Regions from separate parts of the Paenibacillus terreus genome, predicted to be linked through region 1. Evidence: riboswitches for the same ligand, from Rfam matches in the RefSeq annotation. Region 1 holds a riboswitch; the other holds the start of a gene.

Region 1 (16,036 bases):
CATCGCTGCTTTCAAAACCCACTTGATACAATTTGCGTGGCCTTCCTCTCAGCATTGGAGCCTCCTCGCCGATCACTTTGGCAATTCCCTTCTCCTCCAGGCTGGTCAGAATGCGCCTTGCGTTGCGCTGCGTCATTTTCAGCCATTCAGCCACGTCATTAGCAGAGAGCGCGTTCATACCCAAATTTTTTTGGACAGAAATGATTTTGTTGAAGGTGCTAACCGTCACCCCGGCCTGCTTGAGTTTGTCGCCCAGCTCCGAATCTGTAACCCGGTAGTTAAAGCCGATCTCATGATTGGCTTTAAGAGGACCCTCGATATTGCCGCTGTCATCCACAAGAAAGCTGGAAAATTCGCCGAACGCTTCCGCGTGATTCAAGGCAAGCAGCGCGTTTTTCTCGGCAACCGTAGCTGAATCCCCGTATCCGATGCCGATATTGGAGGCCAGGTCCGTAATGAGGGAGAGTTGGGAGAGCAAAGGCAGGCCCTGGCCACCTTTTTGCTCCAGCGAGCCCCTGGTGGAAAATACGGTGTATCTGCCTATGCCTGATGACATGAACGACCCGGAAACCGTCTCGGCAAAATCGAGCACTGTATTCTGAATTTTCAAATCAAGGCGGTGCAGCTCGTAGGATACGGCGTCCTTGGCGGCCAGACTCTCGATTTCGTCGATTTTGATCATCAGGATGGCGATCTGGGATTGACGGTACGTTTGCTTTTCCCAAAGCTCATAGGCGGAACGAATTGTCTGCCGGATATTGTCCTTGGTAGCTGTGATCCGGTATGCCGGGACGCCGTGAGCCCGCAGCCTCTGATACACGGACAGGATGCCGGTTGCACAAATATTGACTTTGCCGGCGGTGTACAGCTCCATATGAAACGCAAAAATCTCTTCCGCGGAGGTGTCGCCTGATCTCGGATACAGGTACATCTGCTCCGTTGAAATTCCCAGTTCCTGATACATCTCCACAAACTGCTGCCGGAAGATGCTGTCTATGCTGATCCGTTCAATGTTCTGCTTGTCTTTGTAGCTGATTTCGAGCAGAACCTTGGTAATGCTTCCGTCGCTGAATTTCGGATAAAAGAACATCTGCGTATGATGATATTTTTGGGACAGCACATACGGTGTATATCCGGAACAAATCCAGAAATGAACCGAGTGCTGATGCTTTTCAATAATAGCGGAAATGTCTCCCGAATCCTGATATATATAAGGAACCAAGTCCATTTTAGCTTCAAAATCCATGCCGATTTCCTTGATTTTCTGCACTGAATCTTTCGGCCCCAGCAGCCCAACTCTTGCTTTCACAGGTCTAGCCTCCACAATCTCATTTCTTCAACCATACAATAGGAATTGTAGGGAAAGCAAACCGTATTTCCGAAATTCCTCAAGGCAATACCTTTTGGCTGCAGGTGAAAAAACATGGTTTGGCTGCACAATTTGAATACAACGATTATGTTGAATTTATGTCAGTATATATAACGCATTAGTGGCATTATATTGATGGAACTGCGTTTATAGCCAGGTTTAAAAAAGAAATTCTGTGATAAAGGCTGAATTATTTCTAATTCTTGAAAGTTTGAGTCATTTTATATTACGCAAAACGTGTTTTTTATTGACAACACTTTATGGCCTGCCTATACTTTGTTTAAGGAACAATTAAGGAATAATTCCTTATATATTTTGCTTCATCAACTCGTTTTCTAGCTAGGGAAGAAAAGCCTAAAGGAGGGATTTGATGATTAGAGAGATTGCATTTGCTGCAACCGGCGACGCTTTTATCACGAGAAGATTGCCTGTGCAGGATGAGGCCTTTGAGAGGCTGTCAACGATTCTCAAGCAAGCGGATGTCCGGTTTACGAATTTGGAAGTGACATTGCACCAGCATGAAGGCATTCCGGCGGCGGTAAGTGGCGGAACCTGGGCCATGGGACCGCCGGACGCGCTATGTGATTTGAGGGCTTACGGATTTAATCTCATTGCATGGGCCAACAATCACACGCTTGATTACTCTTACGGCGGGCTTGAGGCTACGGAGGAATACTTGAACAAGCACGGTTTTGTCCATGCAGGCGTGGGAATGAATCTCGCAAGCGCAAGTGAACCGCGCTATCTGGAGACGGCCGCCGGCCGGGTTGCCATCATATCCGCCACCTCGACCTGTCATGAATCCGCCATTGCCGGCGACCAGCGCCCCGATATGATCGGCCGGCCCGGTGTGAATCCCCTGCGTTACGAAACCATTCATAAAATTTCCCCTTATAACATGCAGCAGCTGAAATCCATCGCATCCATCGTCAAAATCAACGCAGCCCAGGAGCAGAGCATTAAAGAAGGCTTTAAATTGCCACGAAATGATGATTTGTATTCTTTTGGAAATTATCTTTTTAAGGAGGACGATCAAGAAGGCGTAACAAGCCGCCCCCACGCCAGTGATCTGAGGCGGATCATTGCGGCAATCAGGGAAGCTCGACTGCAGGCCGAGCACATCATTGTCAGCATCCACGCGCATGAAATGAACGGCGAGCATAAAAACCAGCCGGCTGAATTTCTGGAAATCTTCGCAAGAAACTGCATTGATGAGGGAGCGCATGCCGTGATCGGGCACGGCCCTCACATCCTCAGAGGCATTGAAATCTATAGGAACAGGCCAATTTTCTACAGTCTGGGCAATTTTATTTTTCAGAATGATACCATAACCCATCTGCCTGCCGACTTTTATGAGAAATACGGGCTCAGCCATACAGAGCATGTTGGTGGAGCCCTGGAAAAACGCAGCCAGAACAACACTATCGGTTTTGGCGTCAATCCGAAAATTTGGCAAAGCGTGCTGCCGGTATGGAAGATGCGGGACGGCGAGCTGACGGAGCTTGTCCTGCATCCGGTTGAGCTGGGCTACGGCAAACCGCGTTACGAGCGGGGATGGCCTGAGATTAGCGCGAATGGGCAAATTTTGGCCGAGCTTGCGGAATTGTCGGCTCCCTATGGGACAAGCATCGAAATTGAGGGAGGCGTCGGAAGGGTTAGCGTTAGCGGGGGTGTGACTTCGCAAAACTGAGGAGCCCGGTGATATGGCGGAGTGTCTGGTTTTCAATCAACGGAGCGGAGGATGAGAAACGGATGAAAAATATCGGAATGCTGATAACTCTTTTGCTGATTACCGTACTGACGGCAGGCTGCGGTGGGAACGCGGGCACGGCAGGCACCAATACAACGACAAATTCTTCCGCAGAGGCGACAGTGGGCGGCACGGTCAAGATCGCAATGAGCGTGCAGCCGCCTACGCTGGATGCCCATCTGACGACTTCTTCGGACGCGATTCTGGTGATGCGGAACATCTACGAGACACTGGTTACGCAAAATGCCGATCAGCAGGCGGTGCCGATGCTTGCGGAATCCGTTGAGGCCAGCGAGGACGGCTTGACTTATACGTTCAAGCTCAGACAAGGGGTCAAGTTTCATAACGGCAAAGAAATGACCTCCGAGGACGTGGTGGCTTCCATGAACCGGTGGCTGGAAAAATCGTCACGGGCCACCCTGCTGCTGAGCGGATCGACGTTCAAGGAAGTGGATGATTACACCGTAACCTTGACCCTCGCCGAGCCAGTGACGGACGTGCTTGACATTATGGCAGGCAAAGGGCAGTTCCCGGCGATCATGCCGTCGGAGGTCATTACAGGGGCGGGGAAAGACGGAGTTGCCGAATATATCGGTACAGGGCCGTTTGCTTTTGACCAGTGGGCGCAGGACCAATACATCCATCTCGTCAAATTTGCCGATTACAGCGTTGATAGCCGCGAGACAAGCGGGCTGTCCGGCAGCAAGACGGTTTATGTGGATGATGTCTACTACTATATTGTGACCGATTCCTCCACACGGCTTGCGGGCATTCAGACCGGGGAGTACGACATCGCCTCGAACATGCCGTTCGACAACTATGAGCAATTAAAGAGCATGCCGAACTTGACGACTCATGCCACGTTTGATTCCGGCACGCTGAATGTCGCTTACAACAAAAAGCAGGGCCTGATGACCGATCCGAAAATCCGGGCCGCCATCAACACGGGAATCAACGCCAACGCCATCATGATGGCGAGCTTCGGCAGCGAGGATCTGTACAAGCTTGATCCCGGATACATGAGTTTTGAACAGGCCGATTGGGCGACTGATGCCGGCAAGGAGTCCTTTAACCTTGGCGATGCGGAGAAGGCGAAACAGATGCTGGAGGACGCCGGGTATAACGGGGAAGAGTTGATTTTATATGCCACCCGCGACTATGACCATCATTACAATTCGGCTGTCGTTCTGCAGCAGCAGCTTCAGGAGATGGGGCTTAACGTCAAGCTGGAAATCTACGACTGGCCGACGCTGACCGAACGGCGCTCCGATCCGGCCAACTGGGACCTTCTCATTGTAGGAACGGGTTATGTAACCACCCCTTCTCAGCTGCTGGTGGTCAATCCTGAATATGTCGGCTGGACGGATGATGAGACGCTTTTTAAAATGCTTGCGGATATCCGGGTCGCTCCTACCAAGGAAGAGGCCAAGCAGCTGTGGAGTGAGATGCAGGCTTATATGTGGAACGATTACCTGCCATATACGCTGTTCGGTCATTATGCCTCGATCGACGCTGTTTCGAGCGGGCTGCAGGATCTGACCATGTTTCAGGGACCCGTTCTTTGGGGCGTGAAGAAAGCGGGTTAACCAATCCTCGGGGAGGGAAATCAATCGTGAAAATGTATTTGGTGAACAGGCTCCTCTCGCTCATTCCCGTATTGTTCATCGTCTCGGTCGTGATTTTCTCCATTGTCCATATCACTCCAGGCGATCCGGCGGCTGTGCTGCTCGGGGATGAAGCCACGGAAGAGCAAATTCAGGCGCTGCGGGCGGAAATGGGCCTGGATCAGCCCTTAATCAGTCAGTATTTCAACTGGGTCGGGAAGGCGCTGCAGGGGGATCTCGGAATCTCCTATTTTATGAAAATGCCCGTCATGAGCGCCATTATGAGCCATTTTACGCCAACGATTTCCGTTGCGGTTTTTGCCGGGCTCCTGTCCGTATTGTTTTCCCTCCCGCTGGGCATTCTCGCGGCCATTCACAGAGGGACCGCCACCGATCAGACCGTCATGGGCATATCACTGCTCGGCATGTGCCTGCCCAGCTTTCTGCTGGCCCTCTTCCTCGTCCTGCTGGTCGGGGTACAGCTGCAGTGGCTGCCGGTTGCGGGTTATCAGCCGCTGAGCGCCGGACTTTGGCAGCATCTGAAATATTTGATCCTGCCATCCGTTGCCCTTGGGGCCATGCACACGGCGCTGATTGCCCGCATGTCGCGCTCCAGCCTGCTGGAGGTGCTGAACATGAACTACATCAAAACCGCCAGGTCGAAGGGAGTCAAAGAGCGGATGGTCATCTATCGGCACGCGCTCAAAAATGCATTCCTGCCCATTTTAACGGTGATCGGGCAGACCTTCGGTGCCTTGATCGCCGGCGCGGTGGTAACGGAGACGATTTTTAACATTCCGGGGATCGGCCAGCTCATCATCAATTCCGTGGAACGAAGGGATTATTCGATTATTCAGGGCGTCGTGTTATTTGTAACCTTTCTCTATGTGCTGATCAACCTGGCGGTGGATCTGTTGTATGGCGTGGTCGATCCGCGTGTGAGGCTGGGGAAAAAATAAAGGAGGGAGCCCATGAGCCTGGTCGGGAGCAGCACGGAGCTGGTCCGTGTGAAGCAAAATCTGAAGAAGCAAAAACGCAGGCTGCTGTGGCGGCGAGTCCTGGTCAACAAAGGCATCGTCATCGGCGGGCTGATGATGGCGGCTTTGACACTGCTCGCTTTAATCGGACCTCTGGTAACCCCACACGATCCGTTTGCGATGGTGGTCGAGGAGCGGCTGAAGCCTCCGAGCTCGCAGCATCTGCTGGGTACCGATAATTTTGGTCGTGACTTGCTGACGAGAATTGTGTACGGTGCGGGAGTGTCGCTGGGCATAGGTTTGACCGTTGCTTTTCTGGCTTGCCTGATCGGCATGATTTTCGGACTGCTTGCAAGCTATTATAGAACGCTGGATGAAATTCTGATGCGCATCTGTGACGGTCTTATGGCGATTCCCGGCGTGCTGCTGGCCATTGCCCTGATCGCGGCCCTCGGCCCGCTGCAGCAGAACGTCATTATCGCCTTGACCATTGTGTTCATTCCGAATGTGGCCCGGGTCGTCCGTTCTGCCGCCATTGTCATCCGGGAGGAGACATACATTGAGGCCGTCAGGGCACAAGGGGCGAGCCCCTGGAGAATCATCGTGTTGCATATTGCGCCGAATACAATCTCCCCGCTGGTGGTTCAGGCCTCCTTTATCTTTGCGGACGCGATCATTACGGAGGCGGCTTTGAGCTTTCTGGGCGCAGGCATTCCCGCCCCGAATCCGAGCTGGGGCAACATTCTGGGAGACGGTAAAGTTGTCATCTTCAAAGCCTGGTGGATGACCGTGTTCCCCGGGGCGCTCATTATGCTTTCCGTGCTTGGATTGAACCTGCTGGGGGACGGTTTGAGAGACCTGATTGATCCGCATCTGTCAAAGGGAAGAAAAAGCAGCCACTAAAGGAAGGAGGGCATTGCATGCAGGCGGACGTTTTACTTGAAGTGCGCGGCTTGAAAACACATTTTGCTACGGAACGGGGCCGGGTGACGGCTGTGGACGGCATTTCCTTTCATATTAATAAAGGAGAAATTTTGGGGGTTGTTGGTGAGTCGGGCTGCGGCAAAAGTGTGACCTCCCAATCCATTCTGCGCTTGTTTGACGAAAAGCATCTCGTTAAGTACGAGGGTGAAATACGGTTTAATGGGGAGATGGACCTTTTAAAGCTGTCCAGGCCGCAAATGGAGGACATTCGCGGGAATGAGATCTCAATGATCTTTCAAGACCCGCTGAGCTCGCTCAACCCGGTGCTGACCATTGGCTTTCAGATTGCGGAATCGCTGATGCTGCATCAACATATGAACAAAAAACAAGCCTATGCCAAAGCGGTGGACATGCTCCGTTTAACAGGCATTCCGGCGCCGGAAAGGCGGATTCACGAATATCCCCATCAGTTGTCGGGCGGGATGCGGCAGCGGGTGATGATTGCCATGACTCTGGCCTGTGAGCCCAAACTGCTGATCGCCGATGAGCCAACGACCGCGCTCGATGTCACCATCCAGGCGCAAATTCTCGATCTGATCTCCGATCTTAATCAGCAGCTGGGTATGGGCGTCATGTTCATTACCCATGATCTCGGGGTCGTGGCGGAGCTGTGTCACCGTGTAGTGGTCATGTATCTCGGACAAATCGTGGAAGAAGCCCCGGTGGAGGATTTGTTTGAGCATCCCCTGCATCCGTACACCAAAGGGCTGATCCGTTCCATTCCGCAGATGGACGGAGACCGGACGGCCAAGCTGCATGTCATTGAAGGCATGGTTCCATCGCTGGAGAATGTGCCCCAAGGGTGCCGGTTCGCGGCGCGCTGTCCCTATGCGGACAGCCAGTGCAGAGAGCAGGAGCCGGAGCTGTTCAGCCATGCGGACATGCGGAAGGTCAGATGCTGGCATGTTGAGCGGATCGGGCGAGAGGAGGCAGGAGTCTATGCATAACACAGCGGAGGCAGAACCCAAGCTGCTGCTGGATGTCCGGGATTTGAAAAAATATTTTCCGCTGCGCGGGCCGCTGGGTCGGCTGGGAGGAGCAAAGGGGCAGGTGAAAGCGGTCGATAACGTATCCTTTCGGCTGTATGAAGGTGAAACCTACGGCCTGGTCGGCGAATCCGGCTGTGGCAAAAGCACGACCGGCCGTTCCATCATGCGCCTGACCGAGCCGACGTCCGGTACCGCGATGTACAGGGATCAGGATATTTTCAAGCAATCGGGCCAGACGCTCCGCAAAACGAGGAAGGAAATCCAAATGGTGTTTCAGGACCCTTACTCTTCCCTGAATCCCCGCAAACGGATCGGCAGCACGCTGGAGGAACCGCTGTTGATTCACTCGATCGGGGATAAAAAGGACCATGCCGACAGGGTAATGGACATCATGCAAAAGGTCGGGCTGCAGGTGGATCATTATTACCGGTATCCGCATGAGTTTTCAGGAGGGCAAAGGCAGCGGATCGGGCTGGCCCGGGCGCTGATCGCCAATCCTCAGCTGGTCATCTGCGATGAGCCGGTGTCTGCGCTGGACGTATCGATCCAGTCGCAGATTATCAATCTTCTGGAGGACATGCAGGAGCAGTTTCAGCTGACCTATCTGTTTATCGCCCATGATATGAGCGTTGTCCGGCATATTTCCGACCGGATTGGCGTGATGTACCTGGGACAGATGATGGAGGAAGCGCCGACGGATCGGTTATTTGCTTCCCCGCTGCACCCGTATACCCAGGCGCTGCTCTCGGCGGTGCCGCTGCCGAATCCGAAGGTGAAGAAAGAGCGTATCCGCTTGCAAGGTGAGCTTCCTTCCCCGCTCAACCCGCCTGCCGGCTGCATTTTTCATACCCGTTGTCCTTATGTGATGGACCGCTGCAAGCAGGAGGCTCCAGCCAAAAAACAGATGGAAGACCGGCATTTTGTTGCCTGCCACCTGTACGATTGAGGTATGATGAAAGCAACAAGGCGTGAAGGGGAGCGAACATATGAATGAAGAGGAAATTTTGCTGCAGTATCTGACTGTAAAAAGCGCTTATGCGTGTAGTGCCATTCCCGGAACAGGGAAGTGGACGTTTCTGTCGAAAATGAGCGGAATCCCCGAGGCCTGGACTTTGGATGAAGAGCAAAATCCCATCTTATTTGTACGGGCGGAGGACCGGATTCTAAGCCTGCTGCATGCTCCTGACGGAAAACGGGCGGTCGTAGGCGTCGACTGCAAAGGCAACGAAAAGCAGCAGTTATTTTTGGCGGGGGAGGGGAAGCTTGAGCCCTTGATGCAATCTGCCGAGCATTTTCACTATCCGGGCGGCTGGTCGCCGGACGGGCAGCTTTTCTCCTACAGCAGCAACCGCAGGCATCCGGGGTATTTTGATATTTTTGTAATCAGCATCGCGACCCGGGAAGTCAATACCGTGTTTACCCATGATGGCAACTGCGTTCCGCTTGGCTGGGCGGATCATGACAGTCTGCTTATCCGCATCCGGGAAACGAACCTGGACAGCACGATTTATCACATCAACATCAGGACAGGCCAGCAGGTGCGGATCGGTCCGGCAGGTACGCTGGCCAAATATGAAGCGGTGCGGATGGCGGACGGCGGGAAAAAAGGCTATGCCCTGACGGACCTTGGGGAAGAGACACTTTACTTGTGTGAATATTCCACGGATTCCCCTGAAAGGCTGACCAAGCTGCTTCATTTCCCCAGATGGGATATTGAAGAGATCGCACTTTCACCGCAGGAGGACATCCTGGCCTTTACGGTGAATGAAGGCGGCGTTTCCAGGCTGGGCTTTTATCACATCGCCACGGCAGAGCATGAGATGACCGCCGGAATTCCTGCAGGCGTCATAGACTCTCTGTCCTGGCTCAGCGGCGAAGCCCTGCTGTTCAGCCTGAAATCCCCGGTCATGCCCGGAGACATTTGGGAATACAGCCGGTCATCCCGGGCGGCCCGCCGTTTAACCTTCATCAGCCGCGCGGATAGCATAAGCGGCCGCTGGGCCGAGCCGGAAATTTGCACATATCGTTCCTTTGACGGACTGGAGGTCCCGTATTTTTTCTATAATCAAACGGCAGAGCAGGGGAAACCTGCAGTCATTTATGTGCATGGCGGGCCGGAGGGCCAGACGAAGGCGGAGTATCATCCGGTCATGCAGTACTTGGTCCGTCAGGGCTTTGCGGTGGCGGCCCCGAATGTGCGCGGCAGCAGCGGTTACGGCAGGACCTATATCCGTTTGGACGATGCCAGGAAGCGGATGGACTCCGTCCGGGATCTGGCCTGGCTGGTCAAGGACCTGACCGAAAACCGCGGGGTCGCCCCGGGCAAAATCGGCATCATGGGCAGAAGCTACGGCGGATTCATGGTGCTGGCGGCGGTGACGCACTATCCGGATTTATGGGCAGCCGGAGTGGATATCGTGGGCATCTCCAATCTGAAGACGATGCTCAAGAATACGGGCGAGTGGCGGCGGCGGTTGCGGGAATGCGAATACGGCAGTCTGGCAGAGCACAGCGATTTTTTCGACGAAATTGCGCCGCTGCATCATTCGGACAAAATCAAGGCACCGCTGCTTGTCTTTCATGGACGCAATGATACCCGCGTTCCGGTCAGTGAGGCGGAGCAACTGGTAGGGGATATGCAGGCACGGCAGCAGGAAGTGGAGCTTATTGTGTTTGAGGATGAAGGACATCAGACGGAAAAGCTGGAAAACCATATAACGATGCACCGAAAAACCGTTGAATTTTTTAGAAAACATCTGAACTAAAAAATCTTCGGTCCAGAATTTTTCGGTTTAGAAACATTCGGTTTAAGAAGTTATTTTAGGTGAAGGAGAGACGGTCGATGGGCAAACAAGTGGAAGCAAACGCGGACAAGTATGAGATTTTGCCGCAGGTTACAGAGGTATACAAACGGCTGATGGCCGACTCCGGCGTGCAGACGGGGCTTGCCTTTTTGGAAGCAGACAATGACCGTACAGCGGAAGAGCAAATTGAACTGACAGAGATCGAAGCGCCGACCTTTGAGGAAGCGGAAAAAGGGGAGCTTTATAAAAAGAAGCTGGAGGAGCTTGGCATCCAGGATATTCAGACTGATGAGGTCGGCAACGTGTTCGGCATCCGGCCCGGAAGCGGAGGCGGACCTGCACTCGTCGTATGCGCTCATCTGGATACGGTGTTTCCGCGCGGCACAAATGTCATTGCCAAACGAAAAGACGGAAAAATTTACGCTCCTGGCATTTCCGATGACGGCAGAGGTCTGGCCGTTGTCCTCACCCTGGTCAGAGCGTTGAATCACGCCGGGATCAAGACCAAAGGCGATCTGATCATCGGGGCGACGGTCGGGGAAGAAGGTCTGGGAGATCTGCGCGGCGTCAAGACGCTGTTTGAAGGACGAAACGATCTGGACGGATTTATTTCCATCGAGCCAGGCGAACCGGATCGGATTACGTATTTGGGGGTAGGCAGCAAGCGCTACAAGGTGACCTTCAGGGGGCCGGGCGGTCACAGCTTCGGCGACTTCGGCACGCCAAGCCCGATCCATGCACTTGGCCGGGCCATTGCGGCTCTGGCGGATGTGCACACACCTGCCAATCCGAAGACAACTTTCAATGTGGGGCTTATTCAGGGCGGCACCTCGGTCAATACGATTGCGGAAACGGGAGAAATGGTACTGGATATGCGCTCCACTTCACAGGAGCAACTCCTGAAGCTGGAAGCCGAGGTATTGGCGCTGATTGAAAATGCGGCAGAGCAGGAAAATCTGCGCTGGAACCGGGAAGGGACCATTACGGTGGTGAGGAAGCTGGTCGGGGACCGTCCGGCAGGCTTGCAGGACCCGCATGCGCTGATCGTGCAGGCTTCCGCGGCAGCAACGGCAGCGATCGGCTTTGAGCCTGTTCTGGATGAGGCCAGCAGTACGGATTCCAACATTCCGATTTATTTGGGCATCCCGGCGGTCACCTTGGGTGGTGGAGGCGATTATGGCGGGGTACATACCCTTGACGAATATTTTGACCCGCAGGATTCCTACCTTGGAGCGCAGAAGGTATTTCTGACCGTGCTTGGACTGGTGGGGCTTGAGGGTGTATCCGAACCGCTGCTGGCAAAAAGGTAAAGGATATGGAAAAAGTCTATCAATTTATTGAAGAGCATAAGGAAAAGTATCTGGAGTGGCTGATCGAATTATGCAGGCAGCCGAGTGTAGCCGCGCAAAACAGGGGGATTGAAGAAACCGTTGTCCTGGTTGAAACCCATTTAAAGAAATTGACGGACAAGGTAGAGCGGATTCCGACCTCGGGAAATCCGATTTTGTACGGGGAGATTCATACCGGGAAGACGAAGACCTTATCCTTTTATAACCATTACGATGTGCAGCCGGAGGAACCGGTTGAGTTGTGGGACAGCCCGCCTTTTTCTCCGGAAATCAGGGAAGGCAGACTGTATGCCCGGGGTGTGGCGGACAATAAAGGAACGCTGATGTCCAGAATTTGCGCGGTTCATGCGTATCAGAGCGTATACGGCGAGCTGCCGCTCAATCTGAAATTCATTATTGAAGGGGAAGAGGAAATCGGCAGCCCGCATTTGGAGGAGTTTACCTCGCAGCACCCGGACAAGCTGTGGGCGGATGCGAACATCTGGGAAAACGGATTTAAAAGCATTGATGGACGGCTGCAGATTACACTCGGCTGCAAAGGAATGCTGTATGTTGAGCTGCATGCGCATGGGGCGAATACGGATTTGCATTCGGCGAAGGCAGCGATTGTCGAGAATCCGGCATGGCGGCTCGTATGGGCGCTTGCCACGCTCAAAAATGAGCGTGAGGAAATCCTGATCGACGGCTTTTATGACCGCGTGCTCCCCTTGACAGAGGAAGAACGCAGGCTGACTGAAGAAATGGACTACCAGGAGGCGAAGGAACTGGAGCAGCTCGGACTGAAGCAGTATGTGAACGGGCTGTCCGGTTTTGCGCTGAAGGAGAAGTTGATCTTCCAGCCGACCTGTACCATATGCGGAATAGAGGCCGGTTATACGGGGGAAGGGTCAAAAACGGTTCTGCCGTCCACGGCCAAGGTGAAGCTGGATTTCCGCCTTGTGTCCGAGCAGGACCCTGCGGAGATTTTAGTGCTGCTGCGGCAGCATCTGGACAAGCACGGCTTTGCGGATATTGAAATTGTGCCGCTTAAGGGACAACATGCGGCAGTTACCCCTATCGACGATCCGCTGGTGCAGAAGGTGGTTGGCAGCGCCAATGCTTTTTTCGAGCAGAAGCCGCAGGTGATCCGCTCCCAGGCCGGGACGGGCCCGATGTACAACCTGTGTCAGAAATTCGGCATCCCGTCGCTGGGCTTCGGTGTAGGTCATGCTGCTTCCCATAATCATGCGCCGAATGAAAGCATTTATGTGGACGATTACATCGAAGGCATCAAGTTCGCCGCATTGGTGCTGCATGAATTTCCAAAGTGAAATAGTATATATTGAAAAAAAGGACCACGTTCCCGGTTATGGGGACGCGGTCCTTTTATTATTAGGCCAAATTTCATCTCACGCGGAAATTTCTCTTGTTTGTCTGGAAATGAGGAACAGCGTAACCCAGATCAGTATAAAGCCTGTAAGCTGCGGCAGGGTGACCAGCTCATGAAAGGCGATCCAGTTAATGAGTACGCCAATCATGGGGAAGCTGAGCTCGGCCAGCGTGGCATAGGAGGCTTTGGTTGAGCTCAGCCCCTTGTAGTAAAGAGCCATACTGAGCAGTCCGGGAAGCAGCGCCTGCAGCACCAGATTAAGGATCACTCCGCCTGCGGCCCATGTGCCTGACGGAAGCTGCCAGGGAGCGTGCTCCATAGAGGTCATCACGAGCAGCAAAGGCAGGGCCAGCATAAAGCGCAGAGACGTTACCGTCTCATATTTCATGGTGCCGAGCAAATATCTGCCCATGACGGTGGAGCCGCCCCATAAAGCGGCGGCGCCCAGGGAGAGCAGGCTGCCAACTTGAATAAAATCGTTGACATGGCTGAAAGGCACCGACCAGCCGAAGGTCAACATATAGGTGCCGACCAGCGCCACCAGCAGCAAAATGCTGAAGTAGCGGGGCAGCAGCTCTTTTAAAATGATTCTGGCCATGATGATGGCGAAAAGGGGCTGCATCTTCTGCAGCAGCAGCACCGCATTCGGGTTGCCGCTGGACAGGGCCATCGTGAACAGCACGGTAGCGAGCGCCGATCCGCCCCAGGAGATGAACAGCAGGGCTATGGCGTGGCGCAGTCTGACCCGCTTCAGCTCTGCGCGGTGCCGCCACAGCACCGGTGCGGCGCAGATAAACAGAATGATGTGCTCCAGCAGTACGATCTGCGTGGAAGTCAGATAATCAAGCAGCAGGATGCGGAACAGGGGATCAACACCCCACAAGGCCGCGCCAATGACGACCAGCCAGAAACCGCTTTTGACAGGAGCTTGCCGCAAAATGGCTCCGGATGAAGCTGTAGTTTCACTCATGATTGTTAGCTCCTTTGTGGATAAAGGACCCGTAGAGGCAAAAGCCCCCGTTCACGTGTCGTTAAACACGGACGGGGGCTGATCAAATAAACCTGAACATACGCGGCAGCCATGGGAATGTGAATGCATCAAAAAAGAGCAGATTATTCCCCTGGAACACGCTGAACGTGGTTTATTGTGCGATCTTCTTCCATCCGGACTGTACCGTCGGCTTTGGCATCTCACCAAATCAGTCCGCTGTCTGCATGGCAGGCAGCGGAGTCGCGGGCTCGGCTCCAGGAGCCATACCGCCGGTTGGGAATTTCACCCTACCCCGAAGATCCTTATTCCGTTTTTTTAGATAGTATCTATTCTACAGCTGCAAGTATGCTTCGTCCAGTGAAAATTTCATGAAGGAAGCAGTGGTGTTTCGAGAGTTTTCAGAATTTATAAAAACATGGCCCATATTACCAGCTCAGGCTATAATGTGATGGAAATATCAGGAGATAAGGATAAGAATAGAAGGGGGAGATTGGGCTGTTTTTGAAAACGGTTGTACATATCTTTTTGACTTTAGTTGCTTTGGCATTCTCGCTATTGCTCGGTTTTATTGTGCTGCTTTACATTTCATTTACGGTGGACGGGCAGAGATTTTATATTCCCTTGTTTTTTGCTGTTTTGGGGATCGTGATGATTGCCATTATTTTGTTTAATTTTACCGCTGTCAGACGTCATAGATGGTATCGGCTGGGGATTGTCATCAGCCTTGGCTGCTGTGTGCTGGCCGCTGCGGGATATGAAGCGAACCATGCGTATGACAACAGTCTTAAAATCGCCAGTGAGCAGGATGTAAATCTGGAAATGTACGAGCCCTTCACGGATGGAAGCAAAACAGTGAACCTGTCCAAGCCATCCTCCTTCAGATTAAGCAGCGAGGATGTGCTCCCCCGCCTGGACGGGGCAACCGCGCTCTATCCGGTATATTCTGCTTTTGTGCAGGCAGTATATCCGGAGAAAAGCTATGCTGTACACGACAGTGAGGTCATGTCCAGCGGAACTGGCATAGCATATAAACGGCTGATCACCAGGGAGGCGGATTTGATCTTTGCCGCAGCTCCGTCGGAAGGGATATTGCAGCTGGCAGGCGAGCATTCCCTGGATCTGAAGCTTACTCCCATTGGCCGGGAAGGCTTCGTGTTTTTTGTAAATAGGGCTAATCCTGTGACAGGCTTGACGAGCGGGCAGCTGAAGGACATTTATACCGGCAAAATTACGAACTGGAAGGAGGTCGGTGGTCGTGATGAGGAGATCCGAGCGTTCCAGCGGCCGGAAGATAGCGGCAGCCAGACCATGCTGCGCAAATGGATGGGGGAACGTGAGCCGGTTGAACCCGTGACAGAGGATGTCGCAGCAGGGATGGGCGGAATTATGCAGCAAACGGCGGATTACCATAATTACAGGAATGCCATCGGGTTTTCCTTCAATTACTTTGCGACCCGTATGAATGCTGATGAAGGCATCCGTCTGCTGGCCGTTGACGGCATAATGCCCAATGCGGATACAATCAGCCGCGGCAGCTACCCGATTACAGCACCGTTCTATGCGGTTACGGTGGAGCCCAGGTATGGGAAAGACAAGGCCAGCAAGAAGAAAGAGGACGAATCCGCTGCCAAGCTTATACGTTGGATTCTCTCCCCGGAAGGGCAGGAGCTGATTGAAAAAACGGGATACGCCCCGGTCAGCCGCTAAGCTTTTGGGGAATGTAGAAACCGCCAGTATTTAACGGCTGCTTGTCAGGCTAGTCAGCATAAATCGAACAAGTCCCTCATAGACATGTACTAATTCGAATTAAAACATGCTGAAGGGGTTGATGATATGCGCCGGAGTTCATG
Region 2 (16,036 bases), on a different contig from region 1:
CCCGTTGAACGCATTCATTTCCACGGAAATAACAAAACGCCCGCCGAGCTGGAAATGGCGCTTGACGCCAGGATCGGCTGTTTTGTTGTGGATAACCTGACTGAGCTGCACCTGCTGCAGGCGCTTGCCGCCGAGCGGAACATGCGGACCAATATTCTTCTGCGCGTGACGCCGGGCGTAGAGGCTCACACGCATGAATATATTTCGACAGGGCAGACCGATTCCAAGTTCGGATTCGATATTGGCAACGGGGCAGCCATGGAAGCTGTTAAGCTGGCCCTTCAGCAAAGTCAGCTGAATCTGCTCGGCGTCCATTCCCACATCGGCTCCCAAATTTTCGAGGTGGACGGCTTCGAGGTTGCCGCCGAGCGTGTGGCTGCCTTTACAAAGTCCGTAAAAGAAGAACTCGGGGCGGAATTTAAGGTTATTAATCTTGGCGGCGGCTTCGGCATCCGTTATACGGACGAAGATACTCCGCTGCCGGTGTCCCGTTATGTGGAAGCCATTGCCAAAGCGGTCAAAACCCATTTTGCCGGAATCAGCGCAACGCTGCCGGAAATCTGGATCGAACCTGGCCGCAGCATCGTCGGTGATGCAGGCACCACGCTCTATACGGTCGGAAGCATCAAGGATATTCCCGAGGTGCGCAAATATGTTTCCGTCGATGGAGGCATGACGGATAATCCGAGACCAGCCCTTTATCAGGCGAAATATGAGGCGATGCTGGCCAACCGCGCGAATGATCCGGCCGAGGAAACGGTATCCATCGCCGGCAAGGCCTGCGAGAGCGGTGACATGCTCATTTGGGATGTTGAGCTGCCAAGAGTGAAGAGCGGTGACCTGCTTGCTGTGTCATCCACCGGGGCTTATAACTACTCCATGGCAAGCAATTACAACCGGATTCGCCGTCCTGCCGTCGTGTTTGCGGCCAACAGCAAGGCAGAGCTTGTTGTACGCCGCGAGAGTTATGAAGACCTGGTGCGCAACGATCTTATTCCTGAGCGTGTGAGCAGCCGCACACTTGTGTAAAGGAAACAGAAGACTTTGCCAATTGCAGGGATCCATAGTAAACTGTAGTCTGATGTCTCTTCTGACAGCAGTCCGGACGGAGCATTAACATCCACCGGGCGCCAAATTTGATGGACGGGGTGTTCAAGAAATGAAAAAAGGTAAAATCGTGCTTGAAAATGGCGGAGTTGTTGAGATTCAATTCCTCCCTGAAGAAGCTCCAAATACGGTAGCAAATTTTGAAAAGCTGGCAAACAGCGGGTTTTATAACGGTCTGAGCTTCCATCGTGTGATTCCAGGCTTCGTAGCTCAAGGCGGCTGTCCGGTCGGCAACGGCACAGGCGGTCCTGGCTACACCATCGATTGCGAAACAGCTACTAACACAACCAAACACGAAAAAGGCGTGCTCTCCATGGCGCATGCCGGACGCAACACGGGCGGCAGCCAGTTCTTTATCGTTTATGCTCCGCAGCCGCACCTGGATGGTGTGCACACCGTTTTTGGCAAAGTGATCAGCGGCATGGAGCACATTGATGCTGTAAAGCAGGGCGACAAAATGAAGGAAGTTACAGTGTTTGAAGCGTAATAAAAAATGAGGTTTAAGAGGCGATCTGTTCCCGGTACTCTGCCGGGGATAGATCGCCTTGTTTGTTTTGGAAGCATTAATTTTGAACAAAGCAATAAACAGTGCTAAACTAAGGGTTAAAAATTAGGGACGAACATCCGATATAGGTGTAAAGGCATACGGCCTGAAACAACGGCGTTATTTACATGGAATAAGAAAATATGGAGAGGTGCCGAATGATTACCCTGGATACAAGTGAAATAATTGAAATAACAAAAAAGCAGATGGGCAAAGTGATGAACCTGTACCCGGTTGAGTTGAAATTCACGGACGATTTTGGCAGAGAAAGACCGGCGGCCGACCATAAATTCAGCCTTACCAATCAGCATTACTCCGCAAAAGTAATGGATTGCATTCTGGAGAATGAAGTGCGTCCAGTACTAATGTGTGAAATCATATATTTCCTGAAGTGTGAATATATTGACGGGGTTATCGATCTTCGGCTGGATTATGATTTTCGTAAGGGCTCGGAGCATAACCCGATGGCTGCGGCCGTCATTTCCTTTGATGATGATGTTGAACTGGAAAGAGAAGAGCTGGCGGATTTAATCGACCTGGCGCTGCAGATGAATGATAAGCTATGGTTTGAGGAGCTTTCGCAAAAATATATGGAGCTTCAGGCATAATTGATTTGAATGAATTTTAACGGACAAGCGGCAGGCTCAGGATCTGCCGCTTGCTTTTTGTGTTTCAAAGTGTTACGATTTGCTCAATTACAACCGACTTATGGAAATAATCGAATATCTATCCTTCGGGGCAGGGTGAAATTCCCTACCGGCGGTGATGGCGCTTGATGGACATGGTTTATATCAAGCGGCTCAGTCCGTGACCCGGATACTGCTTGTGACAAGCGGTTGATGGTGGACCTGGTGCGAATCCGGGACCGACAGTATAGTCTGGATGGGAGAAGGATCGTGGATGAGCGCACCTGTAATGGAGCGCTGACTTTCGCATACACATTTTCAAAATGTTCAGTCCGTCTACAGCAATTTGCATGCGTACGGAGGTTTATTTTGTTGTAGCCTCTATGTACATAGAACTGAACTTTTGAAGCTTGTTGTGTCATGTCTATGAAAGCTGATTCACTCTGTAATCCCTGCCCCTGGCGATCTAATCGCCGGGGGCTTTTTAGTCGATAGACGCTTTTTTACTGTTCTGAACATTCCGGTTGTAAGAATACGGACCGATGATGGTCTCGCATCACAAGAAAGGAGGAAGAAGCCGTTGTTTACTGGCCTTATTGAAGAGGTGGGCATTCTCCGCAAGGCAGCACGCAGCGGGGAAGCGATGGAGCTGGAGATTTCCGCCGCGGTGGTGCTTGAGGATCTCAAGATCGGCGACAGTGTGTCCGTTAACGGCGTTTGCCTGACAGCAACCAAAATCGGCGAACGAAGCTTCACGGTGGATGTGATGCCCCAGACGTATCGGCACAGCAATTTAAGTGAGCTTCAATCCGGCAATCCCTTGAATCTGGAGCGGGCCATGGCGGCGGGCGGCCGGTTCGGCGGACATATCGTGCAGGGGCATGTGGATGGCACCGGCCGGATTGTCCGTATCACCCGGGACCAGAATGCAGTCGTGTATGAGATCATGCCCGATGACGATGCGCTGTTCAAATATCTGGTGCCTAGAGGCTCTGTAACCATTGACGGAATCAGCCTCACGGTAGCTCAGTTGTACGATTCGTCTTTTGCCGTATCCATTATTCCGCACACGCTGGAAGCGACAGCTTTGCGCGGCAAGCGGGCGGGGAATACTGTTAATATCGAATGCGATATTCTCGGTAAATATGTAGAGCATCTGCTGTTCTTCAGCAGGAAAGATCGGCAGACACAAGCCCCAAAGCAGCTTGATCTTGAATTCCTGGCCGAGCACGGGTTCTCCTGAGCCAAGCCCGGTATCATCACTGCATACACAAGGAGGGAAAAGACATGGAACAGGACATCGTTTTTGATTCGATTGAGGATGCCATAACCGATCTCAAGCAGGGCAAGATTGTGATCGTGGTGGATGATGAGGATCGTGAGAATGAAGGAGATTTTGTGGTGCTCGCAGACAAGGCAAGCCCCGAGGCGATCAACTTTATGATTACCCAGGGGCGCGGTCTCGTATGTGTGGCGATCACGCAGGAACGGGCTGATGAGCTGGAGCTTAAGCCGATGGTGTCGCAAAATACGGATTATCATGGTACGGCTTTTACTGTGTCGGTAGACCATGCTCAAACAACGACGGGCATTTCCGCAGTGGAGCGTTCCATGACGGCCAAGGCGCTTGTTGATCCTGCGGCTGGTGCGGGCGATTTCCGCAAACCGGGCCATATGTTTCCGCTGATCGCCAAGAAAGGCGGCGTATTAAGACGGGCAGGCCACACTGAAGCTGCTGTGGACCTCGCCAAGCTGAGCGGTGCTGCACCGGCCGGCGTGATCTGTGAAGTGATCAAGGAGGATGGTACCATGGCCCGGCTGCCGGATCTCGCGATGATCGCCGCCCAGCACGGCTTGAAGCTGATCAGCATTAAAAGTCTGATCAGTTACCGGATCGCCAGCGAACAGCTTGTGAAGCAGGAGGTGGCCGTGCGGATGCCAACCGATTTCGGAGTGTTCCAGGCCGTGGCCTATTCCAATGAGGTGGACAACAAGGAGCATGTTGCGCTGGTCAAAGGCGAGATCGATCCCGCCAAGCCCGTTCTGGTCCGGGTTCACTCCGAATGTCTCACGGGTGATGTATTCCATTCGCACCGCTGTGACTGCGGGCCGCAATTCGCGGCTGCTTTAAGCCAAATTGAAGAAGAAGGCGCCGGTATTCTCCTTTATATGAGGCAGGAAGGCAGAGGCATCGGGTTGATAAATAAGCTGAAAGCCTATAAACTTCAGGAAGAAGGTCTTGATACGGTAGACGCCAATCTGAAGCTTGGTTTTTCAGCTGACCTGCGTGATTACGGCATCGGCGCCCAAATGCTCAGGGATTTGGGGGTGCGCCAAATCCGGCTGCTGACCAATAACCCCAGAAAGATCAAAGGTCTGGAAGGTTACGGTCTTGAAGTGGTCGAACGTGTGCCCATTCAAATTCCGGAGAACGAGGATAATTCGAATTATCTTCATACAAAACAGGTGAAGCTGGGGCATCTTCTTACGTTCGAAACGCTTGAGCAGAATGAGCGTTGATATAGTCGGATTATAACTAAAACCAAACTCGGAAAGGCTGATGATCAGTATGGCGAATTATTTTGAAGGAAATCTTGTATCCTCCGGATTAAAATATGGTATTGTAGTTGGAAGATTCAATGAATTTATTACGAACAAGCTGCTGAGCGGAGCGCTTGATGCCCTCAAGCGGCACGGTGCTGCCGATGAAGAGATTTCTGTAGCATGGGTGCCGGGAGCTTTTGAAATTCCGTTGATTGCTCAAAAAATGGCGGAAAGCGGAAAATTCGACGCCGTCATAACGCTCGGAACAGTCATCCGCGGCTCAACGACCCATTATGATTATGTGTGCAACGAAGTGGCCAAAGGTGTGGCGGCAATTAATCTCAAAACAGGCATACCGGTTATTTTCGGGATCGTCACCACGGAAAACATTGAGCAGGCTATCGAACGCGCAGGCACGAAGGCCGGCAATAAAGGCTGGGATTCGGCCGTTGCCGCGATTGAAATGGCTAATTTGACAAAACAGTTCTGACTCGGGCTATCGGATACTCTGACATTCTGATACAATGCAGTTTGTGAATTTGGCGGGAGGAAAAATGCTTTGACGGTAGTAACTTATAAACTGGAAACGTTTGAGGGGCCGCTTGATTTGCTTCTGCATCTGATCGAAAAAGCCGAAATTGACATTCAGGATATACCGATCAGTGAAATCACGGATCAGTATATGGACTATATTCATACGATGCAGGAGCTGGAGTTGGACGTTACAAGCGAATTTCTGGTAATGGCGGCGACCCTTTTGTCGATCAAAAGCAAGCTGCTGCTTCCTAAGCCGCCGGTCATCGACATGGACGAATATGATATGTACGAGGACGAGGACTATGATCCGCGCGAAGAGCTGGTGCAGAAGCTGATAGAATACCGCAAGTATAAGGGAATTGCCCGCCATCTCAGCGAAAAGGAATGGGAGCGCAGCCTGATTTTCAGCAAGGAGCCTGAGGATCTGAGTTCCTATGTTCCAAGCGAGCCGGCTAACCCGGTACAGGGTCTGCATACGGCAGATTTAATCGCTGCCTTTAAACGGGCCTTGCGCAGGGCCGAGCGGAGAACGACGGTGGCCCGGATCCATCGGGATGAAATCTCCGTAAAGGATCGGATAAGGCAGGTCCTGACCGTGTTCGAGAAGGCTGGGCAGGGCAGCAGGCTGCTGTTCTCGCGGCTGATGCATGACGACATGCAGCGCCATGAGATCGTGGTGACCTTTCTCGCCATTCTGGAGCTGATGAAGATGAAGCAGATTGTATGTTTTCAGGAGAGAGTTTTTGACGATATTGTGATGGAGTGGAGAGGGGATTTACGTGCTGATAGATTATCCGACGCTGAAATCGATTATTGAGGGGCTTTTGTTTCTGGCTGGCGAAGAAGGCTTGACCGTGAAGCAAATTGCCGACATAACGGAGCAGCGTTCTGAACTGGTCACGGATTGTCTTGAGGACATGAAGAATGACATGCAAAAGGAGGGAAGAGGCCTGCAAATGCTGAAATTGGCCGGCAGATATCAGCTTGCCACTCTTCCCGAGCACGCCCCTTATTTCGAGAAGCTGGCTTATTCCCCGGCTCGTGTCTCCCTTTCCCAGGCTGCTCTGGAAACGCTGGCGATCATCGCCTACCGGCAGCCCATCACCAGGGTTGAGATCGAAGAAATACGTGGTGTAAAATCGGAGCGGGCCATTCATACACTTGTCAGCAAAGAATTGATCGAAGAGACAGGACGGGCAGACGCCATTGGCAGACCGATTCTATACGGAACGACCAAAGCGTTTATGGAGTACTTTGGGCTCGGCAGTCTTGACGAGCTCCCGCAGCCTGAACAGTTTGAGGATACGGATCAGCTGGAGGAAGAGACGCAGCTTCTGTTCAGCAAGCTTGACGAGCAGCAGCTGACCTTTGATGATATCGGGAATAGAGAAGATTAATTATATTCATGACAGGGATGCCCAAGCAGTGTTACGACTGTGCGGAATCCCTGTTTTGTTTTGCCCATAGAGCAGAGCTGTAACGAATGTTTTCCTCTTCCAAGGCTATACTAAACGACATAATGTGCATCCAGGTATTTGGACGGAGAGGAGGTAAGCTGTGAAGCCTGCTGTGTGGATATGGATAGTTATTGCGGCTTTGATTTTATTGGTTCTGGCCGTTCTGCTCTCCAGAATCAAGATTCGCGCCGAGGTGCTGAAACAGGCTAATAATGATTATGCCCGTTTGCAGATTCACATGCTTTATGGGCTTGTCCGCTTCCAATACGAATTGCCCTCCGTCCTCATCGACCGGTTCCGCAAGGGGATATCGGTAAGGCTCGACAGGTACATCAATGTTGGAGAGGATAAAACGGACAAGGACGAGGCGGTTGTTGACAAGAGCAAAATTGAGGAGCTGCTAAGAAATTTTCGAGTTCTCCTTGAGAGTACGGATTCCTTAAAGCAGTGGATAAAAACAACGGTCGCTCATCTCTCTCTTTCCCAGCTGAAATGGACAACCAAGCTGGGAGTACGGGATTGCTCGCAGACGGCTGTTCTGACCGGAGCAGTGTGGGCCCTGAAAAGCTCTGTTGTAGGTTGGACAACCGCTCATGTGCGGTATGACTGCATGCCGGCTTTATCTGTCATTCCTTCATGGGATGAACGGAATTATTTTTCCACGAATGTAGTATGCAGTGCCTCCATATCCATGGGCTATGTGGTGATCGCACTGTTCAGGCTGCTGGCCAGCATTTTAAAAGTGCCAGGAGGTTTTAAAACATGGAAAAAAATGTTTACCAGAGAACCGTCCGATCATCTGCCGGAACATTAAAATGGTGCGGCTCAGAACAGTTACATATTTTCGATACAAAAGCAAAAACGGAGTCAGGCTGGTCTTATTAAAGATCAGCCTTTTTTGTTTCCTCTATGATGGAGGTCCGCAGCTGCTTCATATCAGTCATTGGCGGTCGTCCAAACCGGCGTGCATATTCCCGGCTAAACTGAGTGGGGCTTTCGTAACCGACACGAAACGCGGCTTCAGCAGCTTCAAGGTCTTCTGTAAGAAGCAAGCGCCGTGCTGCCTGCAGCCGGATGGCTTTTTGATACTGCAGCGGACTCATGGCGGTTACTTTTTTAAATTGCTTATGCAGGGCAGAGGGACTCATGTTAACTTCTTTCGCCAATTCTTCAATCAGGAAAGGCTTGGCATAGTCACGGTTGATCATGTGAATCACCTTGGCAACGCGCTGAGCCTGGGTGCCGATCAGGGCAAATTGTCTGATGATCTCACCCTGCTCGCCTTGCATGACTCTATATAGAATTTCACGGATGATGAGCGGTGCAAGGACCTCAATATCGCCGGGTGTATAGAGCAGCCGGACAAGCCGGATTACCGCTTCAAGCAGTGGAGGGGTGGATGAGCTCACGACCAAGCCGGGACCGGTAGTTCCATTCACCATTGGCTTGGATGACTTAAGGATGTCCACGATCATATCCTGGCTGAATTCCAATTGTACACTTAGGTACGGGAGCTGCGGCGAGGCTTGCGTGATTTTTCCGACCACCGGCAGATGAACGGAAGTGACCAGGCAGTTGCTCGGATCACAGCTATAGGTTTTACCGCCAAAAGTCACGTCCTTCCCTCCTTGGGCTATGACGTAAAAGGAGGGCACGCTCACCGAATTGAAATGCTCCGTTTCATGAGATGCTCTTCTAAAACTGAGTTCGGGCACAGCCGACGCGTGAGCACCATCGGAAGGCGCATGCTGTTGAATAAGCCATGCCAACTCCTGCTGGCAGATTGACGGGTCGGAAGATTGAGCGAATTTGTGCATAATCAGGCTCCTTTATCGGCTGTTGGTAAGCATATTGTATCCGTGCTGTACAGGATTAGGCAAGAACCGGACATGAATGAACTACCTGTATAAAAGGGCTACATCCTATACTTTAAGTGCAGACAGGGATTTAAGCTAAAATAAAACGAAAGAAGGAACCTGATATGATTAAAGAAAAAGTCGTTGTCATTACTGGAGCAAGCAGCGGAATTGGTGAGGCAACAGCACTTCTTCTCGCCGAAAAAGGAGCAAAAATCGTTCTGGGTGCACGCAGGGTGGAGCGTCTTGAAGCACTTGCAGCCCGTATAACCGCGGTTGGCGGTGAGGCCATCTATGCTCGTACAGATGTGAGGAAGCGTGACGACTTGACCCATCTCGTCAAGCTGGCCTGTGAACAGTATGGTCAAGTGGACGTTCTTCTCAACAATGCTGGAATCGGGCCGATATCCCCCCTTGATGAACTCCGCGTGGAGGATTGGGAGGATATGATCGATGTCAACATCAAAGGTGTTTTGTACGGCATCGCCGCTGGGCTGCCGGTCTTTCGCGAGCAGGGCTTTGGACATTTCATCAACATCGCTTCCACGTCAGGACTTACGACTACCCCGAACATGGCGGTCTACTCGGGCACCAAGTTTGCGGTGCGGGCGATCTCCGAGGGGCTGCGCCAAGAGGCAGGCGATAAACTGCGCGTAACGATCATTTCCCCCGGGTTTGTGAAGACGAATTTTGTAGAAGCAATTCCCAATCAGGAGATCAGGGGGGAGCTTGAGAGGTACCGAGACAAGGAGGCGATTTCACCGGAAGCGATTGCCCGTTCCATTGTGTTCGCGATGGAGCAGCCGGCCGATGTGGATATTAACGAAATGATCGTGCGTCCCACTGCACAGGCGTAACTCCTCCTGTTAAACGAAACAAATGACTCCCCTCCAGGGAGCGAGGTAATCAACCCATAATTGTGCTACATAACTCAAATGCATTTGGGGATGATAAGTGAAGAAAAAAACCAAGCTTAACGACTGGAGGGAGCTTATATGTCTGATCATCCGATTCAAGGACTCATGCAAACGGCGATGGAAAATATTAAAGGCATGGTGGATGTCAACACCATCGTTGGTGAAGCGGTGGAAACGCCTGACGGAACCGTCATTTTGCCTATAAGCAGAGTAGGTTTCGGATTTGCGGCAGGGGGCAGCGATTTTAACGTGATGGATGACGTAGCGGATCATTCAGGATCTTCAGGTGTGAAGGCCGGGCACCCGTTTGGTGGCGGCAGCGGGGGAGGCGTGTCCATCCAGCCGATCGCATTCCTCGTTGTCGGACGTCAAGGTGTTCAGATCGTGCCGCTTGATAATCAGACCCATCTTTTTGAGAAGATTATCGACTCCACGCCGCAACTGATTGATAAAATCCAGACCATGATGGGACGAACGGGTATGTCAGGTGGAACTGCAGCAGCCGGAATGACCGAAAACCAAATACCGCCTCAAGTTCCGGTCAGCAGCACGGATCGTACTACCACATCCTACCTGTAATCTGTATTGAGCCGATGTTTAATCCTTTCCGTAATAGCTTTCTCCGGGTCAGCCGGTGAATGTCTTAGCGGGAAGGATTTTTCGGCTTTGCAAAGGACATACTTTCGACAGCAAGTACATAAAATGGTACAAGACCATTCGCGAACCGGAGGATTGCCATGTTAACACGTCAGAGGATTGTCTCAATAAGCCTGCTCATATCCATCGTCCTTCTATTCGAATCCGCAGCGGCTGTGGCTGCTCCGGAAGCAGATCTTCCACCCGAGCCGGCCAATCATGCGGAAGCTGCAGCGCTGATCGATGTTTCTTCAGGACGTATATTGTATGAAAAAGAGGGCGACAAGCAAATGCGAATTGCCAGCCTGACCAAAATCATGACCGCCATCGTGGCTATAGAGCATGGCAATCTTAAAGACAAGGTTACCGTGTCCCGAAACGCTTTTGGCAAAGAAGGGTCCTCCCTCTTTTTGAAGCTGGGAGAGCAGATGAAGCTGGAGGATATGCTGTACGGCCTGATGCTTCGTTCCGGCAACGACGCAGCCACAGCGATCGCCGAGCATGTTGGCGGTTCCGAGGAAGGGTTTGTGTTTCTCATGAACGCCAAAGCTGAGCAGTTGGGGCTTGAGCATACCCATTTTGCCAATCCGCACGGACTCGACGCGGAAGGCCACTATTCCACAGCCAATGATATGGCGAAGCTTACAGCATATGCGCTTCGGAACCCGGTATTCCGGGAAATCGTCAAGACAGAAAACAAGAAGGCTCCCAATCCGAACGAGCAGTGGGACTATTCCTGGCATAACAAAAATAAGATGCTGCGGCTGTACGAAGGCGCGGACGGGGTGAAGACCGGTTATACGAAAAAAGCATTCCGCTGTCTGGTCAGCTCGGCCACCCGGGACGGACGACAGCTGGCCGCCGTTACTTTGAACGACGGAGACGACTGGAATGATCATGGCCGGATGCTGGATTACGGCTTTCGCTATTATCCGATTGTGGAAGTTACGCGGAAAAACACGCCTTTGAGCGGGTATAATTTTGTCACAGGGGCTTCCTTCTCCTATCCCCTTGCCGAAGGGGAGGAACAAATGCTGACGAAGAAGCTGGTACTGACCAAAACAGCCTCTGGGGGTATCACATCAGAACGGGCCTCCTTCGGCTTGCGCGGCAGGATTGACATGCTGCTTGATGGCAAGCTTATCGGCTCCGTGCCTGTGTACGAGAAGGGCAGTTATATTCCCAAGGCCAAAGAAGCGCTTCCCGCTCCCGCGTCCGGCAATGTGCGCGACAGCTCATGGAGGGACGCTTGGACTGAAGTGATGCAGCGCTTATTTTCTGCATAAATGGGAGCTGCAGGAGAACTGAAAGGCGGTGAATCTTATCGTTAATTTGATATGGATGGCCATGATTGTTGTTGGCGTCGGATTTGCGGCTGTGCAAGGAAAGATGGACGTTGTAACCAAGGCGGCCTTTGACGGGGCTGCCTCCGCTGTCACCGTATGCTTCGGCTTGATCAGTGTTCTGGTATTCTGGATGGGTATGATGAAGATCGCGGAGGACGCTGGACTTATGAAGAAGCTGTCCAGGATGCTTGCGCCTGTCATAGGCTTTCTGTTTCCGGATGTGCCGCGCAATCATCCGGCGATGGGGTATATTTTATCCAATATGAGCGCCAATCTGCTCGGACTGGGGAATGCGGCAACTCCCATGGGGCTTAAAGCGATTCAGGAGCTGCAGAAGCTAAATCCGGACAAACATACGGCCACTCCTGCCATGTGTACTCTGCTTGCATTGAATACGGCCAGTATTACGCTCATACCGACGACACTGATTGCAATCCGGATGAATTACCATTCCGCAGAGCCCGCTGAAATTGTCGGTACCACACTGATGGCTACGGCCATCGCTACCTTCGCGGCGGTCGCCGCTGACCGCTGGTTCCGCAATCGGCTGCGGCGGCAGCCGCCTGTGCCAAGACAGCCGACGGGCAAGTCCATGTGAAAGGGGGAGCTGCATGCTTGAATTCATAAATCTCATTTCTGCCTGGGCCATTCCTGTTATTCTGGCGTTTATCCCCCTTTACGCATATATGAAGAAGGTACCGGTGTACGAATCCTTTACAGAAGGAGCCAAGGACGGTTTCTCGACGGCTATAGGCATTATCCCTTCTCTGGTCGGCATGATGGTGGCGATCAGCGTTTTCCGGGCATCGGGAGCGCTTGATTTTATTTTGAGCTGGTTTGCGCCTCTGTTCCGCTTATGGGATATTCCGCCCGAGGTGCTGCCGCTTGGTTTGCTGCGGCCGCTGACAGGCTCCGGCTCCCTTGCTTACACGACAGATTTAATTCGTACATACGGTCCCGACTCCATGATCGGACGTATGGCCTCCACCATTCAGGGCAGCACGGATACGACTTTATATGTGATCGCAGTTTATTTTGGAGCCGTCGGCATCCGCAACGGGCGGTATGCGCTGAAAGTCGGACTGTTTTCGGATTTCGTGGGTTTTGCGGCGGCGATTGCCGTATGTCTGCTCGTATTTTGAACGCTGTCAAGCTTCTCCCGGATTTCAACTTGTGATTTTGGGCCCTACTGGGTATCATTAGCATGAGGTGAAATCACGAACATGGAGAGATTGCAGAAAATTCTTGCCCAGGCAGGCGTGGCATCCCGGCGCAAATGCGAGGAGCTCATTCTTGCGGGCAAAGTGGAGGTTAACGGGGAGACCGTTACGGAGCTCGGCACGAAAGCGGACCCCGCTCAGGATATCATAACGGTAAACGGCAAGCCGATTAAAACGGAATCGAAAGTATACCTGATGATGAACAAACCCAAAGGAGTCATTACGAGCGCTTCCGATCCGGAGGGACGCAAAATTGTGTCCGATTATTTAAAGGGTGTGAAAGAACGGGTTTATCCTGTAGGCAGACTGGATTATGATACTGAAGGGCTGCTGCTGCTGACCAATGACGGCGAATTTGCCAACCTGCTTACGCATCCGCGGCACCATGTACCCAAAACGTATTTGGCGACTGTAAAAGGAGTCCCGCATGGAACGGAGCTGGACAAGCTGAGACAGGGTGTTCAGCTTGAGGACGGAATGACCGCTCCGGCCGAAGTGGAGTACAAGGATGTGGATCCGGACGGCAAAGAATCCGTGATTCAGATCACCATTTATGAAGGTCGCAACCGTCAGGTCAGACGGATGTTTGAGGCGATTTCTCATCCGGTCATCCGGCTAAAGCGGATTGCCTTCGGGGATCTTCTTTTGCAAAATCTGAAGCGGGGACTGACCAGGCCGCTGACCAAAGACGAGGTAAACCGGCTTACTCAGCTGGCTAAATCAGAAAAAAAGCGTCAGGGAACGAAGTAGCGTATTTTTGGGATAAAAGGAAAAACAGAGGCGAACAGCCTCTGTTTTCTTTTGAATTTGACCTAATCCCGGAAAATAGTACAATAGAGAAAGTGGCTTTGTATGGTTTAAAGAGGTATTTACCATAATAAGGGGTTGTTGGATATGTCGGAAGAAAATAACCGCATTCTGGTTGTAGATGATGAGGAACGGATCAGAAGGCTGCTGCGCATGTATCTTGAGAAAGAGGGTTACACCATTGATGAGGCTGAGGATGGCGAGACCGCACTGCGTAAAGCGACAGCGAGCGATTACAGTATTATTTTGCTGGACGTCATGCTGCCGGGCATGGATGGGGTAGAGGTATGCAGCCGGTTGCGGCAGGTAAAGGCTACTCCTGTTCTTATGCTGACAGCGAAGGGTGAAGAGGCTAATCGTGTGCAGGGCTTTGAGGTAGGCGCTGATGATTATGTCGTAAAACCCTTTAGCCCGCGCGAAGTCATCTTCCGGGTCAAGGCCATTCTGCGGAGATCATCGGAAACGGCGTTTTTAACGAAAGAGACAACGCCAAGCAACAGCATCGTTTTTCCTAATCTCGTGATTGAGAATGACGCCCACCGCGTAACGGCCGGAGGGAGGGAAGTCAGTCTTACGCCCAAGGAATATGAGCTGCTTCATTACTTGGCCATTTCACCTGATAAGGTGTTTTCCCGGGAAGAGCTGCTGAAGGATGTGTGGAATTATGAATTTTTCGGTGATTTACGAACCGTGGACACCCATGTCAAACGTCTGCGTGAAAAATTGAACAAAGTATCGCCGGAGGCGGCAGGCATGATCACAACCGTCTGGGGAGTAGGCTATAAACTGGAGGTCCCGAAATAAATTGAGCTTCTGGAGATCACTTGTCGGCAAGTTGTGGATCACAATCATATGCCTGGTCGGCTGTGTGCTTATTTTCCTGGGATTATTTTTGCTTCCTTATATCGATACCAATTTCGCCGCTGCGGAATCGTCGGACATTAAGCGGTTGTTTACATACACATGCATCGTTGGTTTTCTATTGACGACGTTTTTCGCCCTGTTTTTATTCACCAAAATTACACAGCCCATGCAGCAGCTCATTCAAGCGGCAGACGCGATTCGCAAGGGCCGGTATGATAGACGGGTATCGGTGGTGAGCAGCGATGAAATAGGCGCTTTGGCTACCACCTTCAACCATATGGCCGCCGAAATGGAGTCGACCATCCGCAGCCTGAATGCGGAGAAGAACCATTTGTCCAGTGTGCTGCGCAGTATGACCGATGCCGTGCTTACCTTTAACCGTAATGGTGAAATTATACTGACCAACCCTCCCGGACAGCAGACCGTCGCCAGCTGGCGGGGAGTGAAATGGGAGGACAGCGGGAATGAGGAAGGGCGCTATGCTGTCCCCAAGCCGCTGCAGCCGTTGTTTGAACAGGTGATGGAGAGCGGCGAGGATGCGGGGGCGAAGGTGCATGTGAAGCAGGGCGTATGGTCTGTTCAGATGGCCCCTCTGTATACGGATGATATGATCCGGGGGGCGGTGGCTGTTCTGCGCGATGTAACCGAAGAGGAACGGCTGGAAAAGGTACGCGCCGATTTCGTCGCTAATGTCTCTCATGAAATTCGCACGCCGCTATCCATGATGCAAGGCTACAGTGAAGCTTTGCTGGACGGCATGGCCGGTTCGCCGGAAGAGACAGAAGAATTGATTCAGGTCATCCATGACGAGTCGCTGCGGATGGGCAGGCTTGTTAAGGATTTGCTGGATTTGACGAGAATGGAGGCTGGACACATCGACATTGACCGCAGTCCGGTACGGGTGGATGAGCTGGTCGAGCGTGTTCACCGTAAATTTGCCGTCCGTTCCAAAGAGCGGGGCCTGGTGCTTGAATGCCGGATCACGGGCGCTCCCCTTTGGTTGACTGCTGCGGACGAAGACAGACTGGAGCAGGTGCTGACCAATTTGCTTGATAATGCGTTCAGACATACGCCGGAGGGCAAGCACATCTATATGCATGCCGGACGGACTGCAGATGAACAGGGAGAATCCATCATCATCCGGATTCGGGACGAGGGTGTGGGCATACCGAGCGAGGATTTGCCCTATATCTTCGAGCGCTTCTACAAAGCGGATAAAGCGCGGGTACGCGGTGAGGAGAGCGGAACGGGACTTGGCCTTGCGATTGTTCGCAATATCGTGGAGGCACATCATGGCACCATTACCGCCGAGAGTGTCATCGGACAGGGCTCTGAGTTTACAATAACGCTGCCTGTGAAGTAGGATAAACGCGGAAATAGATCTGAAAATGCCCGAAATCCGCTTTTTTTGTTGAAATTTAAAATAAAAAATTGTTCATCGTGGAACATGGCAGAATGAACGGGTTGTTGACCTAAGGCGCTACTTTTGCTCTTTAGAGGCGCTCCGAGAACGAAGCATTCCTACAATCGCTGTTGACCCTTCGGGCCAAAGGCGAACGCTTCGCTTTTCCGGAA

The links. A riboswitch is a leader RNA that binds a small molecule or an ion and turns the genes downstream of it on or off. The one in region 1 is predicted to bind FMN.
Region 2: linked by a shared signal. The riboswitch ahead of ribE (riboflavin synthase) and the one ahead of ACE5KN_RS05670 (DMT family transporter) in region 1 are both predicted to bind FMN.

The regions. Positions count from the first base shown of each region.
Region 1 covers NZ_JBHIRX010000002.1:306,685-322,720, forward strand. Annotated here, with positions in the region: gene ACE5KN_RS05620 (helix-turn-helix domain-containing protein) at 1-1,309, opposite strand, end outside; gene ACE5KN_RS05625 (CapA family protein) at 1,740-3,059, shown strand; gene ACE5KN_RS05630 (ABC transporter substrate-binding protein) at 3,122-4,705, shown strand; gene ACE5KN_RS05635 (ABC transporter permease) at 4,732-5,682, shown strand; gene ACE5KN_RS05640 (ABC transporter permease) at 5,695-6,603, shown strand; gene ACE5KN_RS05645 (ABC transporter ATP-binding protein) at 6,621-7,631, shown strand; gene ACE5KN_RS05650 (ABC transporter ATP-binding protein) at 7,624-8,619, shown strand; gene ACE5KN_RS05655 (S9 family peptidase) at 8,660-10,438, shown strand; gene ACE5KN_RS05660 (M20/M25/M40 family metallo-hydrolase) at 10,516-11,787, shown strand; gene ACE5KN_RS05665 (M20/M25/M40 family metallo-hydrolase) at 11,793-13,136, shown strand; gene ACE5KN_RS05670 (DMT family transporter) at 13,215-14,165, opposite strand; FMN riboswitch at 14,344-14,490, opposite strand; gene ACE5KN_RS05675 (PstS family phosphate ABC transporter substrate-binding protein) at 14,688-15,893, shown strand; gene ACE5KN_RS05680 (DUF4367 domain-containing protein) at 16,020-16,036, shown strand, end outside.
Region 2 covers NZ_JBHIRX010000005.1:84,206-100,241, forward strand. Annotated here, with positions in the region: gene lysA (diaminopimelate decarboxylase) at 1-1,029, shown strand, start outside; gene ACE5KN_RS11505 (peptidylprolyl isomerase) at 1,160-1,594, shown strand; gene ACE5KN_RS11510 (IDEAL domain-containing protein) at 1,810-2,259, shown strand; FMN riboswitch at 2,377-2,549, shown strand; gene ribE (riboflavin synthase) at 2,858-3,520, shown strand; gene ACE5KN_RS11520 (bifunctional 3,4-dihydroxy-2-butanone-4-phosphate synthase/GTP cyclohydrolase II) at 3,565-4,797, shown strand; gene ribH (6,7-dimethyl-8-ribityllumazine synthase) at 4,847-5,311, shown strand; gene ACE5KN_RS11530 (segregation and condensation protein A) at 5,381-6,175, shown strand; gene scpB (SMC-Scp complex subunit ScpB) at 6,144-6,755, shown strand; gene ACE5KN_RS11540 (DUF2953 domain-containing protein) at 6,916-7,629, shown strand; gene ACE5KN_RS11545 (AraC family transcriptional regulator) at 7,697-8,632, opposite strand; gene ACE5KN_RS11550 (SDR family oxidoreductase) at 8,797-9,528, shown strand; gene ytfJ (GerW family sporulation protein) at 9,667-10,167, shown strand; gene ACE5KN_RS11560 (D-alanyl-D-alanine carboxypeptidase family protein) at 10,326-11,510, shown strand; gene ACE5KN_RS11565 (nucleoside recognition domain-containing protein) at 11,548-12,168, shown strand; gene ACE5KN_RS11570 (spore maturation protein) at 12,182-12,712, shown strand; gene ACE5KN_RS11575 (pseudouridine synthase) at 12,794-13,540, shown strand; gene ACE5KN_RS11580 (response regulator transcription factor) at 13,685-14,401, shown strand; gene ACE5KN_RS11585 (ATP-binding protein) at 14,403-15,824, shown strand.